One region of the Streptomyces sp. NPDC044064 genome, then DNA from elsewhere that is predicted to be linked to it. Evidence: riboswitches for the same ligand, from Rfam matches in the RefSeq annotation. Region 1 holds a riboswitch; each other region holds the start of a gene.
The links. A riboswitch is a leader RNA that binds a small molecule or an ion and turns the genes downstream of it on or off. The one in region 1 is predicted to bind cobalamin.

Region 2: linked by a shared signal. The riboswitch ahead of AC07DS_RS28850 (cobalamin biosynthesis protein) and the one ahead of nicT (Nickel transporter NicT) in region 1 are both predicted to bind cobalamin.
Region 3: linked by a shared signal. The riboswitch ahead of metE (5-methyltetrahydropteroyltriglutamate--homocysteine S-methyltransferase) and the one ahead of nicT (Nickel transporter NicT) in region 1 are both predicted to bind cobalamin.
Region 4: linked by a shared signal. The riboswitch ahead of AC07DS_RS18485 (ribonucleoside-diphosphate reductase subunit alpha) and the one ahead of nicT (Nickel transporter NicT) in region 1 are both predicted to bind cobalamin.

What each region holds. Positions count from the first base shown of each region.
Region 1 covers NZ_JBWKFN010000004.1:97,714-101,523, reverse strand. The annotation lists gene AC07DS_RS08145 (nucleoside hydrolase) at 1-373, shown strand, start outside; gene nicT (Nickel transporter NicT) at 423-1,514, opposite strand; cobalamin riboswitch at 1,544-1,726, opposite strand; gene AC07DS_RS08135 (glycoside hydrolase family 13 protein) at 1,841-3,487, shown strand; gene AC07DS_RS08130 (DUF4142 domain-containing protein) at 3,484-3,810, opposite strand, start outside.
Region 2 covers NZ_JBWKFN010000019.1:120,763-124,572, reverse strand. The annotation lists gene AC07DS_RS28860 (inorganic phosphate transporter) at 1-671, shown strand, start outside; gene AC07DS_RS28855 (hypothetical protein) at 700-927, shown strand; cobalamin riboswitch at 1,269-1,408, shown strand; gene AC07DS_RS28850 (cobalamin biosynthesis protein) at 1,510-2,454, shown strand; gene AC07DS_RS28845 (cobyric acid synthase) at 2,451-3,810, shown strand, end outside.
Region 3 covers NZ_JBWKFN010000001.1:630,145-633,954, forward strand. The annotation lists gene aceA (isocitrate lyase) at 1-187, shown strand, start outside; partial or broken gene aceB (malate synthase A) at 306-1,897, shown strand; cobalamin riboswitch at 1,992-2,195, shown strand; gene metE (5-methyltetrahydropteroyltriglutamate--homocysteine S-methyltransferase) at 2,374-3,810, shown strand, end outside.
Region 4 covers NZ_JBWKFN010000010.1:191,949-195,758, reverse strand. The annotation lists gene AC07DS_RS18495 (DUF3311 domain-containing protein) at 137-403, shown strand; gene mctP (monocarboxylate uptake permease MctP) at 400-2,010, shown strand; cobalamin riboswitch at 2,166-2,289, shown strand; gene AC07DS_RS18485 (ribonucleoside-diphosphate reductase subunit alpha) at 2,415-3,810, shown strand, end outside.

The DNA of each region.
Region 1 (3,810 bases):
CGTCGTACCGGGCACGGACGTACGGCGGCTGCGGGAGAGCAGGGAGCCGGGCACCCGGCTGGCCGGTGAGCTGCTGGCCCACCGCCCGTCCGCACCCGACCCCGACGGCGACGACCCGGCCGGCGGGCTCGGTGACGCGGGCGCGGTGTGCGCGGTCGCGGACCCGGCCGGCATCACCACCCGGCTGCTGCCCGTCGAGGTCAGCCTGGCCCCCGGCCCGACCCGCGGTCAGACGATCGTCGACCGCCGCGCCCGTCCCGGCGAGTCCGAGATCCACGGCGGTGCACGCGAACAGGCGCTGGTGGACGTGGCGTTGGCGGTGGACGTGGAGCGGTACGTGAAGCTGTACCTGGAGACGGTGGCGCGCCGCTAGGGCAGGTCCGGCGGGGCGGACACCGGCCGGGCCGGCGGGACGTCCGGCCTCAGTCGGAGGCCGCCGGCACCCGGGCCGCCCACCGTTCCTCCACCCGCGCGTACCGCCAGTACGCCAGCGCCGCCGCCCACACCACCACGAACAGGCCCACGATGAGGTAGCCGACGCTGTCCAGGTCGATCCCGGCGATCCAGCCGGTGACGGCGTCGGTCAGGGCGAACTTGTCGTGCACGACGCCGACCAGCTCGATCGTGCCGATGAAGAGGGCGACGGCGATGGACAGGCCGGTGATGGTGAGGTTGTAGAAGACCTTGCGGACGGGGTTGGAGAACGCCCACTGGTAGGCGAAGTTCATGAACGTGCCGTCGAGGGTGTCGAACAGGCTCATCCCGGCGGCGAAGAGGAGGGGGAGGCAGAGGACCGCGTACCAGGGCAGGCCCGCCGCGGCTCCCGAGCCCGCCATGACCATCAGTGTGACCTCGGTGGCCGTGTCGAAGCCGAGCCCGAAGAGGAAGCCCAGCGGGTACATCTGCCCGGGGCGGCTGATCGACCTGGTGAGGCGGCCGAGGATGCGGTTCATGAAGCCCCGGGAATCCAGGTGCTGTTCGAGCTCCTTCTCGTCGTACGTCCCCGCCCGCATGGCCCTGAAGACCCTCAGGATGCCGGCCAGGGCGACCAGGTTGAGGGCGGCGATGAGGTAGAGGAAGGTGCCCGAGACGGTCGTGCCGAGGAAGCCGAGCACCTGGTGGGTGCGCGAGTGCTCGTTCATGACCTTGCCCGCGAGCCGGGTGCCGCCGGCGATCAGCGCGGCCAGCACCACCACGACGCTGGAGTGGCCCAGCGCGAACCAGAAGCCCACCGACACCGGCCGCCTGCCGTCGGCCATCAGCTTGCGGGTGGTGTTGTCGATCGCGGCGATGTGGTCGGCGTCGAAGGCATGCCGCATGCCGAGGGTGTAGGCGGTGATGCCGAGGCCGACGCCGAAGACGTCCCGGCCGACCTTGTAGTGCCCGGGAGCGACGAGCAGGAAGAGCACGCCGAACGCGACGACGTGCAGGGCGGCGACGACCGCCAGCAGCCCCGCCGTCCTGATCGTGTCCTCGCGTCGCCAGCGGAAAGCGGCATCGGGCATCCCGGCCATCGGGTTCACGCTCCAGCACCTCGTGGATCACTTCGTGAGATGCCGTGGCCGGTCTCCTGGCTTAGGGTCATGCGTTCGCCGTTCCTGCCTTCCCGGTCCTGCGACCAGTGGCCCGGCGGCTGCCGGACGGAACGGGAACTCCCCGATCACAGTGGCGAGGGCCGCGTCGACCTTGCATCGACTTCCCGAGCACCACGGCCCGTTCACCGTAGGCGGCGATCCTTTTGCCTGCAAAGCCGCACAGCTGTCCTGGTATTGAAGATCACACGGCCGGGCGGACGAACAGCCGAGGTTCCGTTTCCGGGCAATGTGGACAGAGTCCGTGTATGCCAGACCTCTCCTCCAGGAATCCCGACTGGTGGCGCCAGGCCGTCATCTACCAGGTCTATCCGCGCAGCTTCGCCGACGCCGACGGCGACGGCCTCGGTGACCTCAGGGGCGTCACCGAGCGTCTGGACCACCTCGCCACGCTCGGCGTGGACGCCCTGTGGCTCAGCCCCTTCTACCCCTCCGAACTCGCCGACGGCGGCTACGACGTCGCCGATCACCGGGACGTCGACCCGCGCCTCGGCACCCTCGACGACTTCGACGCGCTGACCGCCGAGGCCCACCGGCTCGGTCTGAAGGTCGTCGTGGACATCGTCCCGAACCACACCTCGCACCTGCACCCCTGGTTCCAGGAGGCTCTGCGGGCCGGATCCGGATCCGCGGCCCGCGAACGCTACGTCTTCCGCCCCGGCCGCGGCGATACCGGTGAACTCCCGCCCACCGACTGGCAGTCGGTGTTCGGTGGCAGCGCCTGGCGACGTGTCCCCGACGGCGACTGGTACCTGCATCTGTTCGCGCCCGAACAGCCCGACCTGAACTGGGAGAACGAGGAGGTCCGCGCCGACTTCCGCACCACCCTGCGCTTCTGGTCCGACCGGGGCGTCGACGGCTTCCGCGTCGACGTCGCCCACGGCCTGGCCAAGGACCTGACCGACCCGCTTCGGGACCTGGGCGGTCTGGGCGCCGCGGGCGAGGAGGCCCTGCAGCGGATGGAACCCGGCACCCACCCCTACTGGGACCGTGACGAGGTCCATGAGATCTACCGCGACTGGCGCAAGATCCTCGACACCTACAGCCCGCCGCGCACCGCGGTCGCCGAGGCCTGGGTCCCGGACGCGCGCCGCGCGCTGTACGCCCGCCCGGACGAACTCGGCCAGGCCTTCAACTTCGAGTATCTGCAGGCAGGGTGGGACGCGGACGAACTCCGTCAGGTCATCACCGGCTCACTGGCGACGGCCCGGGCCGCCGGTGCCTCCGCCACCTGGGTGCTCTCCAACCACGACGTCGTCCGCCACGCCTCGCGCCTCGTGCTCCCGCCGGGCACCGACGAGAACGCCTGGCTGCTGTCCGGCGGCGCGGCGCCGCCGGCCGAACGGGCGGCGGGCCTGCGCCGGGCCCGGGCCGCGACCCTGCTGATGCTGGCGCTGCCCGGATCGTCGTACGTCTACCAGGGCGAGGAACTAGGCCTGCCCGAGGTCGCCGAGCTGCCCGCCGAGGCGTTGCAGGACCCGGTCTGGGAGCAGACGGGCCATGCCCGCAAGGGCCGCGACGGCTGCCGGGTGCCGCTGCCGTGGACGACGACCGGACCCTCGTACGGCTTCGGGTCCGGGGTCGCCTGGCTGCCGCAGCCGGCGTCCTTCGCGGCATACGCCGTCGAGGCCCAGTCCGGTGCCGAGGGCTCCACCCTGGAGCTGTACCGCGCCGCACTCAGGCTGCGCCGCAAGCTGCTGGAGGGCGAGACGCTGACCTGGACGCCCGGTGCCCCTGCCGGGGTGCTGGACTTCGCCCGCACCGAGACCTGGCGCTGTGTCACCAACCTCACCGCGGAGCCGGTACGACTGCCCCCGGGCGAGGTGCTGCTCGTCAGCACCCCGCTCCCGGAGCCGGGCGTTCTCCCGCCGGACACCACGGCGTGGCTGGCCTAGCCCACGGTCGGGCTGGGGGCGGGTGAAGCCCCTCCGGAGCCGCCGCCGTTGCCGCCGGTGAGGCCGTCGATGTTCACCGGGGTGGAGGTGGCGTTCGGCGGCGGCGTGAGGACGACCTCCGGCTGGCCCGCCGGCGGGGGCGGCGGGGTCAGGTCCGTGCTGGGCAGCTTCGGCGGGGTGGTCTGCTGGAAGAGGGTCTGGTCGAAGTCGACCAGACCGGTCTTCTCCATCACCGTGATGTGGTCGAGCACGGTGTTGTTGGCCTGGTCGGCGAGGGCGCGCACCAGCGAGTTCTTGGTGGTGGACCGGATCTTCGCGATGGT
Region 2 (3,810 bases), on a different contig from region 1:
CGCAGAAGACGATGGGCATCATCACCCTCGCCCTCATCGCGGGCGGTGCCATCGCCCCCGGCTCCAACCCTCCCACCTGGGTCATCCTCTCCGCGGGTCTGGCCATCGCGCTCGGCACCTACATCGGCGGCTGGCGCATCATCCGCACCATGGGCAAGGGCCTGACCGACCTCGAGCCGCGACAGGGCTTCGCCGCCCAGACCAGCGCGGCCACGGCCATCCTGGCCTCCTCGCACCTCGGCTTCTCCCTCTCCACCACCCACGTCGTCTCCGGCTCGGTGATGGGCGCTGGTCTGGGCCGCAGGGGCGGTGTGGTCCGCTGGTCCACCGCGACCCGCATGTTCATCGCCTGGGCGCTGACCCTGCCGGCCGCCGCGCTGGTCGGCGCGGGCGCCGAGTCCGTCACGGACCTGGGTGACTGGGGCACCGCGGCCGTCGCCGTCTTCCTGGTCGGCGCCAGCGCCGCGATCTGGAAGATCTCCCGCCGCGAGGTCGTCGACCACACCAACGTCGTCGACGACACGGTGGAGCCGGCCGGTGTGGTGACCACCGCCATCGCCGCGGTGATCCCGCCGCCCACGGGCACGGTCGCCGAGGACCTGTCGGCCACGATCCCGGCTCAGGCCACCACCGAACCGGCTCCGGCGGCTCCGCCGGCCGCCGCAGTCTGACCGCCCGGAAACTGAAGGAAGCATCCCCATGAAGATCGACTGGGCGGCCCTCGGCTCCGTCTTCGGCGTCAGCCTCGCGTTCACGGTGGGCCTGGTGGCCCTGTTCACCCTCGGCGTCAACGGCCTGTCGCGCCGCGAGAAGGCCACGGAGCAGGGCGGGTCCGCCGCGCTGGCCGTGACCGGTGCGTACGTGTGCTTCGCGGCCTGTGCCGCTGCGGTGGCGTACGGGATCTATCTGATCGTGGCGAAGCCCTGACGCCGTAGTCCACATCGTCCGCCCTGTCGGTACCGCTTCAGCGGGAACGACAGGGCGGACGCATGTCCGCATGTCCGCAGGCTCCGGCAGCACCACCCGGCCGTCGCCCGGCAGCATCTCGCCCATGTACGCCACGGTGTGTCCCCTCCGATGACCGTTGGACCCCGTACAAGACCTATGCACCCGTGCGGGTGGTGACGGTCCGTGAGCACGGGCGGGATCCCCGATTGCCGCCCGAGGGAACTGAATTCACCGCGACCCGGCCTCGCGGTGCCGCCCGGCGTGCCGGCGATGTGGGCCTCAGCACAGTCCGGCATCCCAGGTCAAAGGCAAGTTGACGGCCCTTCCGGGCGCGTGGTGGACTGCCCGGGCCATGTACGGCGGCAGAGAGGAAGCCGGTGCGAATCCGGCGCGGTCCCGCCACTGTCACCGGGGAAGAACACCCCCGGGAGCCAGGAACTCTCACCGCCGGTCTAGTCGAACCAGGGCGTGGACACCCTGAGTGAGGACATATCGCCATGCGCGGCTGCCGATTGAGGTTCAGTAACCAGGCCCTGCCTGCCCCCACGGCCGGCTGAGCCGATGGGTGCCGATCGCTTCTACGCGTACGGCGCCGCCGCCGGCCTCGTCGGCGACCTGGTCCTCGGTGATCCGCGCCGTGGGCATCCGGTCGCCGCGTTCGGGCGGGCTGCCGCCGCCGTGGAGCGCGCGCTGTGGCACGACCACCGCGGCTGGGGTGCGCTGCACACCGCCGTGTGCGCCGGAGGCGCCGTCGCGCTGGGGGCCGTGGCCGAGCGAGCCGTGCGCCGTTCCCCCGTCGCTTCCGTCGCGCTGACCGCCGCCGCCACCTGGGCCGTGGTCGGGGGTACTTCGCTCGCCCGGGAGGCACGGACCGTCGGGCGTGCGCTGGAGGCCGGGGACGTCGAGGCGGCCCGGGCGCGGCTGCCGCATCTGTGCGGACGGGACCCGCAGGCCCTCGACGCCGACGGGATCGCCCGGGCCGTGGTCGAGTCCGTCGCCGAGAACACGTCGGACGCCGTCGTGGGCGCGCTCGTCTGGGGTGCCGTGGGCGGGGTACCGGGGCTGCTCGGGTTCCGGGCCGTCAACACCCTGGACGCGATGGTGGGCCACAGGTCGGTCCGCTTCCGGCGCTACGGCTGGGCCTCCGCCCGGCTCGACGACCTCGCCGGCTGGCCGGGGGCGCGGCTGACCGCCGTGCTCGCCGCCGCTGCCGGACCGGACCCCCGCGGCGCCGTGCGGGCCTGGCGGGCCGACGCCCGCAGGCACCCGAGTCCCAACGCCGGGCCCGTCGAGGCCTCGTTCGCGGGTGCCCTCGGCGTGCGGCTGGGCGGGACGCTCTCCTACGGCGGGCGCGTCGAACACCGGCCCCTGCTCAACGGGGACACCGGGCGGGCCGTCCGGGTCACCGACATCGACCGGGCCGTACGGCTCTCCCGCCGGGTCGGCCTGCTCGCGCTCGGCGTCACGGTCGCCGCGCGCCGAATCGTGAAGGGACGTGGGAAGTGAACGGTGGTCTCCTCGTGGCCGGCACCACCTCCGACGCCGGCAAGAGCGTCGTGACGGCAGGTATCTGCCGGTGGCTGGTGCGCCGGGGCGTCAAGGTCGCGCCGTTCAAGGCGCAGAACATGTCCCTCAACTCGTTCGTGACCCGGGAGGGCGCCGAGATCGGACGGGCTCAGGCCATGCAGGCCCAGGCCTGCCGTGTCGAGCCGACCGCGCTGATGAATCCCGTGCTGCTCAAGCCCGGTGGCGAGCAGAGCAGCCAGGTCGTGCTGCTCGGCAAGCCGGTGGGCGAGCTGAGCGCGCGCGGGTACCACGGGGGGCGCCAGCAGCGGCTGCTCGGCACGGTGCTGGACTGTCTTGCCGAGTTGCGGGGCACGTATGACGCGGTGATCTGTGAGGGGGCCGGTTCGCCCGCGGAGATCAATCTGCGGCGCACCGACATCGTGAACATGGGGATCGCGCGCAACGCGCGGCTGCCCGTGCTGGTGGTGGGCGACATCGACCGCGGAGGCGTGTTCGCCTCCTTCTTCGGGACCGTCGCGCTGCTGTCCCGGGAGGACCAGGAGCTGGTCGCCGGGTTCCTGGTCAACAAGTTCCGGGGTGATGTCGGCCTGCTGGAGCCGGGGTTGGACATGCTGCACGGGCTCACCGGGCGGCACACCTACGGCGTGCTGCCGTTCCGGCACGGGCTCGGCATCGACGAGGAGGACGGGCTCCGTGTCTCCCTGCGCGGAACCGTGCGGGAGTCGAACACCGCCCCGCCCGTCGGCGAGGACGTGCTGCGGGTCGCCGTCTGCGCGGTCCCGCTCATGTCCAACTTCACGGACGTGGACTCGCTGGCCGCCGAACCGGGCGTCGTCGTGCGGTTCGTGGACCGGCCGGAGGAGCTGGCGGACGCCGACCTCGTGGTGATCCCTGGGACCCGGGGTACGGTCCGGGCGCTCGCCTGGCTGCGCGAGCGGGGTCTCGCGGACGCCCTCGTCAGAAGGGCCGCGGAGGGACGCCCGGTCCTCGGCGTCTGCGGCGGCTTCCAGATCCTCGGCGAGCACATCGAGGACGAGGTCGAGTCGCGCGCCGGCAGTGTCCCGGGCCTCGGAGTGCTCCCCGTGCGGGTGCGGTTCGCCCGCGAGAAGACCCTCACCCGGCCGACCGGGGAAGCCCTCGGGGAGCGGGTCGAAGGCTACGAGATCCACCACGGCATCGCCTCCGTCGAGGGCGGGGAGCCGTTCATCTCCGACGGCGCAGGACAGAGCCTGGACGGCTGCCGGGTCGGTCAGACCTGGGGCACGCACTGGCACGGCTCGCTGGAGTCGGACGGTTTCCGGCGGGCCTTCCTGCGCGAGGTGGCGGCCGCCGCGG
Region 3 (3,810 bases), on a different contig from region 1:
GCACGGCATGACCGCCTATGTCGACCTGCAGGAACGGGAGTTCGCCGCGCAGGCCCACGGCTTCACCGCCGTCAGGCACCAGCGCGAGGTGGGCACCGGCTACTTCGACCTGGTCTCAACCGCCGTCAACCCCGCCTCCTCCACGACCGCCCTGACCGGCTCCACCGAGGAGGAGCAGTTCCACTAGGCCGGCCCTTCGGGACCTGCCCGGTCCGCCCTCGGGCGAGCGGGGGTCCGTACGGCCGTCCCCGTCCGGCCCCGCTCCCCGCACCCGCCAGCCAGCCAGCCAGCCAGCAGGAGAAGCGATGTCCACCAGCGCCCTGACCCACCACGTCCGCGTTCTCGCGCCCCTCGGGGACCGCCACGACGAGATCCTCACGCCCGCCGCCCTGGACTTCGTGGGCCGCCTGGCCGCAGCCTTCGGCACCCGCCGGACGGACCTGATGAGGGAACGCCGCCGGCAGCTCCTGCGGCTGGCATCCGGCTCCCCGCTCGACTTCCCGATGGTCACCTCAGCCGTCCGCGCCGACCCGGCCTGGCGCGTCGCACCGCCCGCCCCCGGTCTCACCGACCGCCGCGTCGAGATCACCGGCCCACCGGACCGCCGGACGACGGTCGACGCCCTCAACTCCGGGGCCAGTGCCTGGATGGCTGACTTCGCGGATGCCACCGCTCCCACCTGGAACAACGTGATCGGCGGCCAGCTCAACCTGCTCGACGCCATCGAGCGCCGCATCGACTTCACCGCACCCGAAGGCAAGGAGTACCGGCTCGGCGACCAGCTCGCCACCATCGTGGTCCGGCCGCGCGGCTGGCACCTCGACGAGGAGCACCTGGAGTACGACGGCCGTCCCGTGCCCGCGGCGCTGGTCGACTTCGGCCTGTACTTCTTCCACTGCGCCCAGCGGCAGATCGACGCCGGGTACGGCCCGTACTTCTACCTCCCCAAGCTGGAGAACCGTTACGAAGCCCGGCTGTGGAACGACATCTTCGTCACCGCCCAGGACCTGCTCGGCATCCCCCGCGGCACGATCCGCGCCACGGTCCTGATCGAAACGATCACTGCCGCGTTCGAGATGGAGGAGATCCTCCACGAGCTGCGCGAGCACAGCTCCGGTCTCAACGCGGGCCGCTGGGACTACCTGTTCAGCCTGATCAAGACATTCGGCCACCGCACCGACTTCCTCCTGCCCGATCGCGCCGAGGTCACGATGACCGCCCCCTTCCTGCGCGCCTGCACCGAGCTGCTCGTGCGCACCTGCCACCGGCGCGGTGCCCACGCCATCGGCGGCATGGCCGCACAGGTGCCGGACAAGGACCCGACCGCCCACCGGGCCGCACTCGCCGAGGTCCGGCTGGACAAGGAGCGCGAGGCCGCGGACGGTTTCGACGGCTCCTGGGTCGCCCACCCCGGACTCGTGCCCGTCTGCCGCGAGGTGTTCGACGGTGTTCTCGGCGATCGGCCCCACCAGATCGACCGGACACGGGACGACGTGCACGTGCGGGCGGCCGACCTGCTGACGGTGCGCCGCATCAGCGGCCCTCCGACCGACGAGCGCATCCGCACCGATGTCGCCGTCGCCGTGCGCTACTTCGCCGCCTGGCTGCGCGGCCGAGGAGCCGTCGCCCTGTACGGCCTCATGGCGGACGCGGCCACCGCCGAGATCGCCCGCGTGCAGATCTGGCAGTGGCTGCGCCACCGGGTGATCGACCGGGAGACGGTCCTGCGGCTGCTCGACGACGAGATCGTGGCGCTCGGCTCCGAGTATCCCTGGGCCCCGTCGAAGAGGTCCGCGCCCTCTTCGAACGGACGGCGCTGCTCGGCGAGTTGCCACTGTTCTTCACTCCGGACGCCTACACCCGCCACCTCGTGCGCCGCACGGGGGCCGGCGCATGAGCGGGGACGCCCGGCCCGACGTGTCACGCCTCATCGTCCGGATGACGGACGTCCCGCTCCCGTATCGCACGACGACCCCGTAGGCTGGCCGACGCAGCTGGTTCGCCCCGTCCGCCAGGCGGGATGCGTCGCAAGAGGGAACCCGGTGGGAATCCGGGACTGCCCCGCAGCGGTGAGCGGGAACGACCGCCGTCATACGCACTGGGCCCGAGGAGGGCCTGGGAAGCGACGGCCAGTAGGTGTCTCGTACGACTTCGTACGACGAGACGTGCCCGCGAGTCCGAAGACCTGCCAACTGCCCGCGCCCGAAGCACTCGTGCGTGGACATCCCGGTGACCTCGAGGGCGGGTCGGCGTACATACCAGGCGGACGACCGCGCCCACCGCGCGAGGCCGTACCCGTCCGGTTCCGTCACCCCTTCGCGCTCTCGTCCCGTCGCCGGGATCTCAGGGATTCATCTCGCGAAGGAGATCTCCATGACCACCAAGCCCGCAGCCGCCGCAGCACGGGCCACCGTGTACGGCTACCCCCGCCAGGGACGGAACCGGGAACTGAAGAAGGCGATCGAGGGCTACTGGAAGGGCCGCGTCACCGCCGACGCCCTCCGCTCCACCGCCGCCGACCTGCGCCGTACGAACTGGCAGCAGCTCGCCGGGGCCGGCATCGACGAGGTGCCCACCGGCGACTTCTCGTACTACGACCACGTCCTGGACACCACCGTCATGGTCGGCGCGATCCCCGCACGCCACCGGGAGGCGGTCGCGGCCGACCCGCTCGACGGCTACTTCGCCATGGCCCGCGGCACGCAGGACGTCGCGCCGCTGGAGATGACCAAGTGGTTCGACACCAACTACCACTACCTGGTCCCCGAACTCGGCCCGGACACGGTGTTCGCCGCCGATGCGGCCAAGCAGGTCGCCGAGCTGGCGGAAGCCCTGGCCCTGGGCCTCACCGCCCGGCCCGTGCTGGTCGGTCCGGTCACCTACCTCCTGCTGGCCAAGCCCGCACCGGGCGTACCCGCGGGCTTCGAGCCGCTCACCCTGCTGGACCGCCTGCTGCCGGTGTACGCCGAGGTCCTCGCCGATCTGCGTGCCGCGGGCGCGGAGTGGGTCCAGCTGGACGAGCCCGCCCTGGTCCAGGACCGCACCCCGGCCGAACTCGACGCCGTCGGCCGCGCCTACCGCGCCCTCGGCACGCTCACCGACCGGCCCAGGCTGCTGGTCGCCTCCTACTTCGACCGGCTCGGCGAAGCCCTGCCGCTGCTGACCAGGGCTCCGGTGGAGGGCCTGGCCCTGGACTTCACCGCGGCCGCCGCCGCCAACCTCGACGCCCTCGCCGCGGCGGGCGGCCTGCCCGGCAGGCGCCTGGTCGCGGGGGTCGTCGACGGCCGTAACATCTGGGTCAACGACCTGGAGAAGTCGCTGTCCACCCTGGGCACCCTGCTCGGGCTGGCCGGCCGGGTCGACGTGGCCGCGTCCTGCTCCCTGCTGCACGTCCCGCTCGACGCCGCCGTGGAGCGGGACGTCGAGCCGCAGATCCTGCGCTGGCTCGCCTTCGCCGAGCAGAAGACGCGCGAGGTCGCCACGCTCGCCAGGGGTCTCGCCCACGGCACCGGCACGATCGCCGCCGAACTGGCCGCCAACCGGGCCGACCTCGCGTCTCGTGCCGGCTCGCCCAGCACCCACGACCCGGCCGTGCGGGCCCGCGCCGCCGCGGTCACCGAGGCCGACGCCCGCCGGTCGCAGGCCTACGCCGAGCGCACCGCCGCCCAGCGCGCCCACCTGCGCCTGCCCCTTCTCCCGACCACGACCATCGGGTCCTTTCCGCAGACCGACGATCTGCGGGCCGCGCGCGCCGACCTGCGTGCGGGCCGCATCGACACGGCGGGCTACGAGGAGCGCATCCAGGCCGAG
Region 4 (3,810 bases), on a different contig from region 1:
GGGAAGTTGGCGTCTTCACGCCACAACCTCCAAATCGACATGCCGTTATACGGACGAGGTCTTCCGCTGCCACGACACCGTCACCTAGATTGCCTGCGCATTACACAGGTGATCAACCAGGGGACGGAGCCGTGGCATGTCCGAAACGCCTGAAGTGAGACCACCGGTTGTGACGCCGGCCCGAGTGATCATCGGCCTGTGTCTCGTCGCGCCCTTCGTGGCGATGCTGTGGGTGGGCTCGTACGCCAAGACGGACCCCGCGTTCATCGGGATCCCTTTCTTCTACTGGTACCAGATGCTGTGGGTGCCGGTCTCCACCGTGCTCACGGTGCTCGCGTACAAGCTCTGGCAGCGTGACCAGAGCGCCCGCAGGGCGACTCAGGGCAAGGGGGCGGCGCAGTGAAGAACGGCGTCAACGGCGTCGCGCTCGGCGTCTTCATCTTCTTCTTCCTGGCCGTCACGGTCATGGGCTTCCTGGCCGCCCGCTGGCGCAGGGCCGACGACGAGCACTCCCTGGACGAATGGGGCCTGGGCGGACGGTCGTTCGGTACCTGGGTCACCTGGTTCCTGCTCGGCGGCGACCTGTACACGGCGTACACCTTCGTCGCCGTGCCGGCGGCGATCTACACGGCGGGCGCGGCCGGTTTCTTCGCCGTGCCGTACACCATCCTGGTCTACCCGCTGATCTTCACGTTCCTGCCCCGCCTGTGGTCGGTCTCGCACAAGCACGGCTATGTGACGACCTCGGACTTCGTGCGCGGCCGCTTCGGCTCCAAGGGCCTGTCGCTGGCCGTGGCGCTCACCGGCATCCTCGCGACGATGCCGTACATCGCGCTCCAGCTCGTCGGCATCCAGGCGGTGCTGGACGTGATGGGCGTCGGCGGCGGCGAGAACACCAACTGGTTCGTGAAGGACCTCCCGCTGCTCATCGCCTTCGGTGTGCTGGCCGCCTACACGTACTCGTCGGGCCTGCGCGCGCCCGCGCTGATCGCGTTCGTCAAGGACACGCTGATCTACATCGTCATCGCGGTGGCGATCATCTACATCCCGATCAAGCTGGGCGGGTTCGACGACATCTTCGCCAAGGCCGGCGAGAAGTTCACGAAGGCGGGTGCGGGCGGGCTCGTCCCCGCCCCCGCGGGCCAGTGGACGTATGCCACGCTGGCGCTCGGTTCGGCGCTCGCGCTGTTCATGTACCCGCACTCGATCACCGCGACGCTCTCGTCCAGGAGCCGTGAGGTGATCCGGCGCAACACCACGATCCTGCCGCTGTACTCGCTGATGCTGGGCCTGCTCGCGCTGCTCGGCTTCATGGCGATCGCGGCCGGGGTGAACGTCACCAACGGGCAGTTGGCGATTCCGCAGCTGTTCGAGGACATGTTCCCGGACTGGTTCGCGGGCGTCGCCTTCGCGGCGATCGGCATCGGCGCCCTGGTGCCCGCGGCCATCATGTCCATCGCGGCGGCGAACCTCTTCACCCGCAACATCTACAAGGACTTCATCAGGCCGGACGCCACGCCGAGGCAGGAGGCCCAGGTCTCCAAGCTCGTGTCGCTGCTGGTGAAGGTCGGCGCCCTGGTCTTCGTCCTCACCATGGACAAGACGGTCGCCATCAACTTCCAGCTGCTGGGCGGCATCTGGATCCTGCAGACCTTCCCGTCCCTGGTCGGCGGCCTGTTCACGCGCTGGTTCCACCGCTGGGCGCTGCTCGCCGGCTGGGCGGTCGGCATGGTCTACGGCACCGCCGCCGCGTACGGCGTGGCCTCGCCGACCCAGAAGCACTTCGGCGGCTCCGCCAAGGAGATCCCGGGTATCGGTGAGATCGGCTACATCGGCCTCACGGCCTTCGTCCTGAACGTCGCCGTCACGGTGGTCCTGACCTTCGTCCTGAAGGCTCTCAAGGCCCCTGAGGGCCTCGACGAGACGAGCCCCGCGGACTACACGGCGGACGCGGGCGACGCGGGAGTTCAGGTGGAACTCCCCCCGGCCACGGCGGGCGCCGGGCACTGAGAGGCGCCCCGAAGGGGGCGCGAGCAACCACGATCCACCCGCAGCGGGCCGCCGGCAACAAGCACCACGGCGGCCCGCTGTTGACCCTCTGAAGCCGCCACAACACGCAGCAGACACAACATCTGGGGGTGACACCACAACCCGGCACTAGATGTATGCTCATCCTCGCTGTCGCCGCAGGGGAATCCGGTGCGAATCCGGAACTGTCCCGCAACGGTGTACTTGCGTGTATCCGCACGCCCGTTCAGTCCGAGGACCTGCCGGCAGCGCGCGCCCGGCCGTCCGGTCCGGGTGCCTTGAGACGTCCGGGCCTCGTGGAGTGGGCCGGTGGACGCGACGCCGTGCGCGCTCGTGCTGCCCCCCGCCCTCCGCCAGGCCCTGTGCCGAGCGAGGGAGAGCCCCACGTGACCATCGCGCCAGCCGACCCGGCTTCAGCCGTCCAGGCGACCGCAGCACCGGTGGAGACCGACGGTCCCGGTGCCGCGCTGCTGCGGACCCTGACCGAGCTGACCGCCGACCTCCCCGACGCCGACCCCGGCCGGGTCGCCGCGGCCGCGCTGCGGGGCCGTTCCGCCCGGGCCGACGAGGCGGAGTTGCGCGAGCTGGCCACGGAGGCGGCCGCCGGCCTCATCTCCGAGGACCCTGCCTACTCCCGGCTGGCCGCCCGGCTGCTGACCATCTCGATCCGCGCCGAGGCCGCCTCGCAGGGCGTGACGTCCTTCACCGAGTCCGTCGCCGTGGGCCACCGCGAGGGCCTGGTCGCCGACCGCACGGCGGAGTTCGTACGACTGCACGCCGCGCGTCTCGACACGCTGATCGACGCGGCCGGCGACGACCGCTTCGGCTACTTCGGTCTGCGCACCCTGCACAGCCGCTACCTGCTGCGCCACCCCATCACCCGCAAGGTGATCGAGACGCCCCAGCACTTCATGCTGCGCGTCGCCGCTGGTCTCGCCGAGGACGACACGACCCGCTCCGCCGACGAAGTCGCCGCGCTCTACGGGCTCATGAGCCGCCTCGACTACCTGCCCTCCTCCCCCACGCTCTTCAACTCCGGCACGCGGCACCCGCAGATGTCGTCCTGCTACCTCCTCGACTCACCGCTGGACGAGCTGGACTCCATCTACGACCGCTACCACCAGGTCGCCCGCCTCTCCAAGCACGCCGGCGGCATCGGTCTGTCGTACTCCCGGATCCGCAGCCGCGGTTCGCTGATCCGCGGCACCAACGGACACTCCAACGGCATCGTCCCGTTCCTGAAGACCCTGGACGCCTCGGTGGCCGCCGTGAACCAGGGCGGCCGGCGCAAGGGCGCGGCCGCGGTGTACCTGGAGACCTGGCACTCCGACATCGAGGAGTTCCTGGAGCTGCGCGACAACACCGGCGAGGACGCGCGCCGTACGCACAACCTCAACCTCGCGCACTGGATCCCGGACGAGTTCATGCGCCGGGTGAACGCCGACGAGCAGTGGTCGCTGTTCTCCCCGGCGGACGTGCCGGAGCTGGTCGACCTGTGGGGCGAGGAGTTCGACGCCGCGTACCGCAAGGCGGAGGCGAACGGGCTCGCGAAGAAGACCATCCCGGCCCGCGACCTGTACGGCCGCATGATGCGCACCCTCGCGCAGACCGGCAACGGCTGGATGACCTTCAAGGACGCCGCCAACCGCACCGCCAACCAGACGGCCGAGGCGGGCCACGTCGTCCACTCCTCGAACCTCTGCACGGAGATCCTGGAGGTCACCGACGACGGCGAGACGGCGGTCTGCAACCTGGGTTCGGTCAACCTCGGTGCCTTCGTGC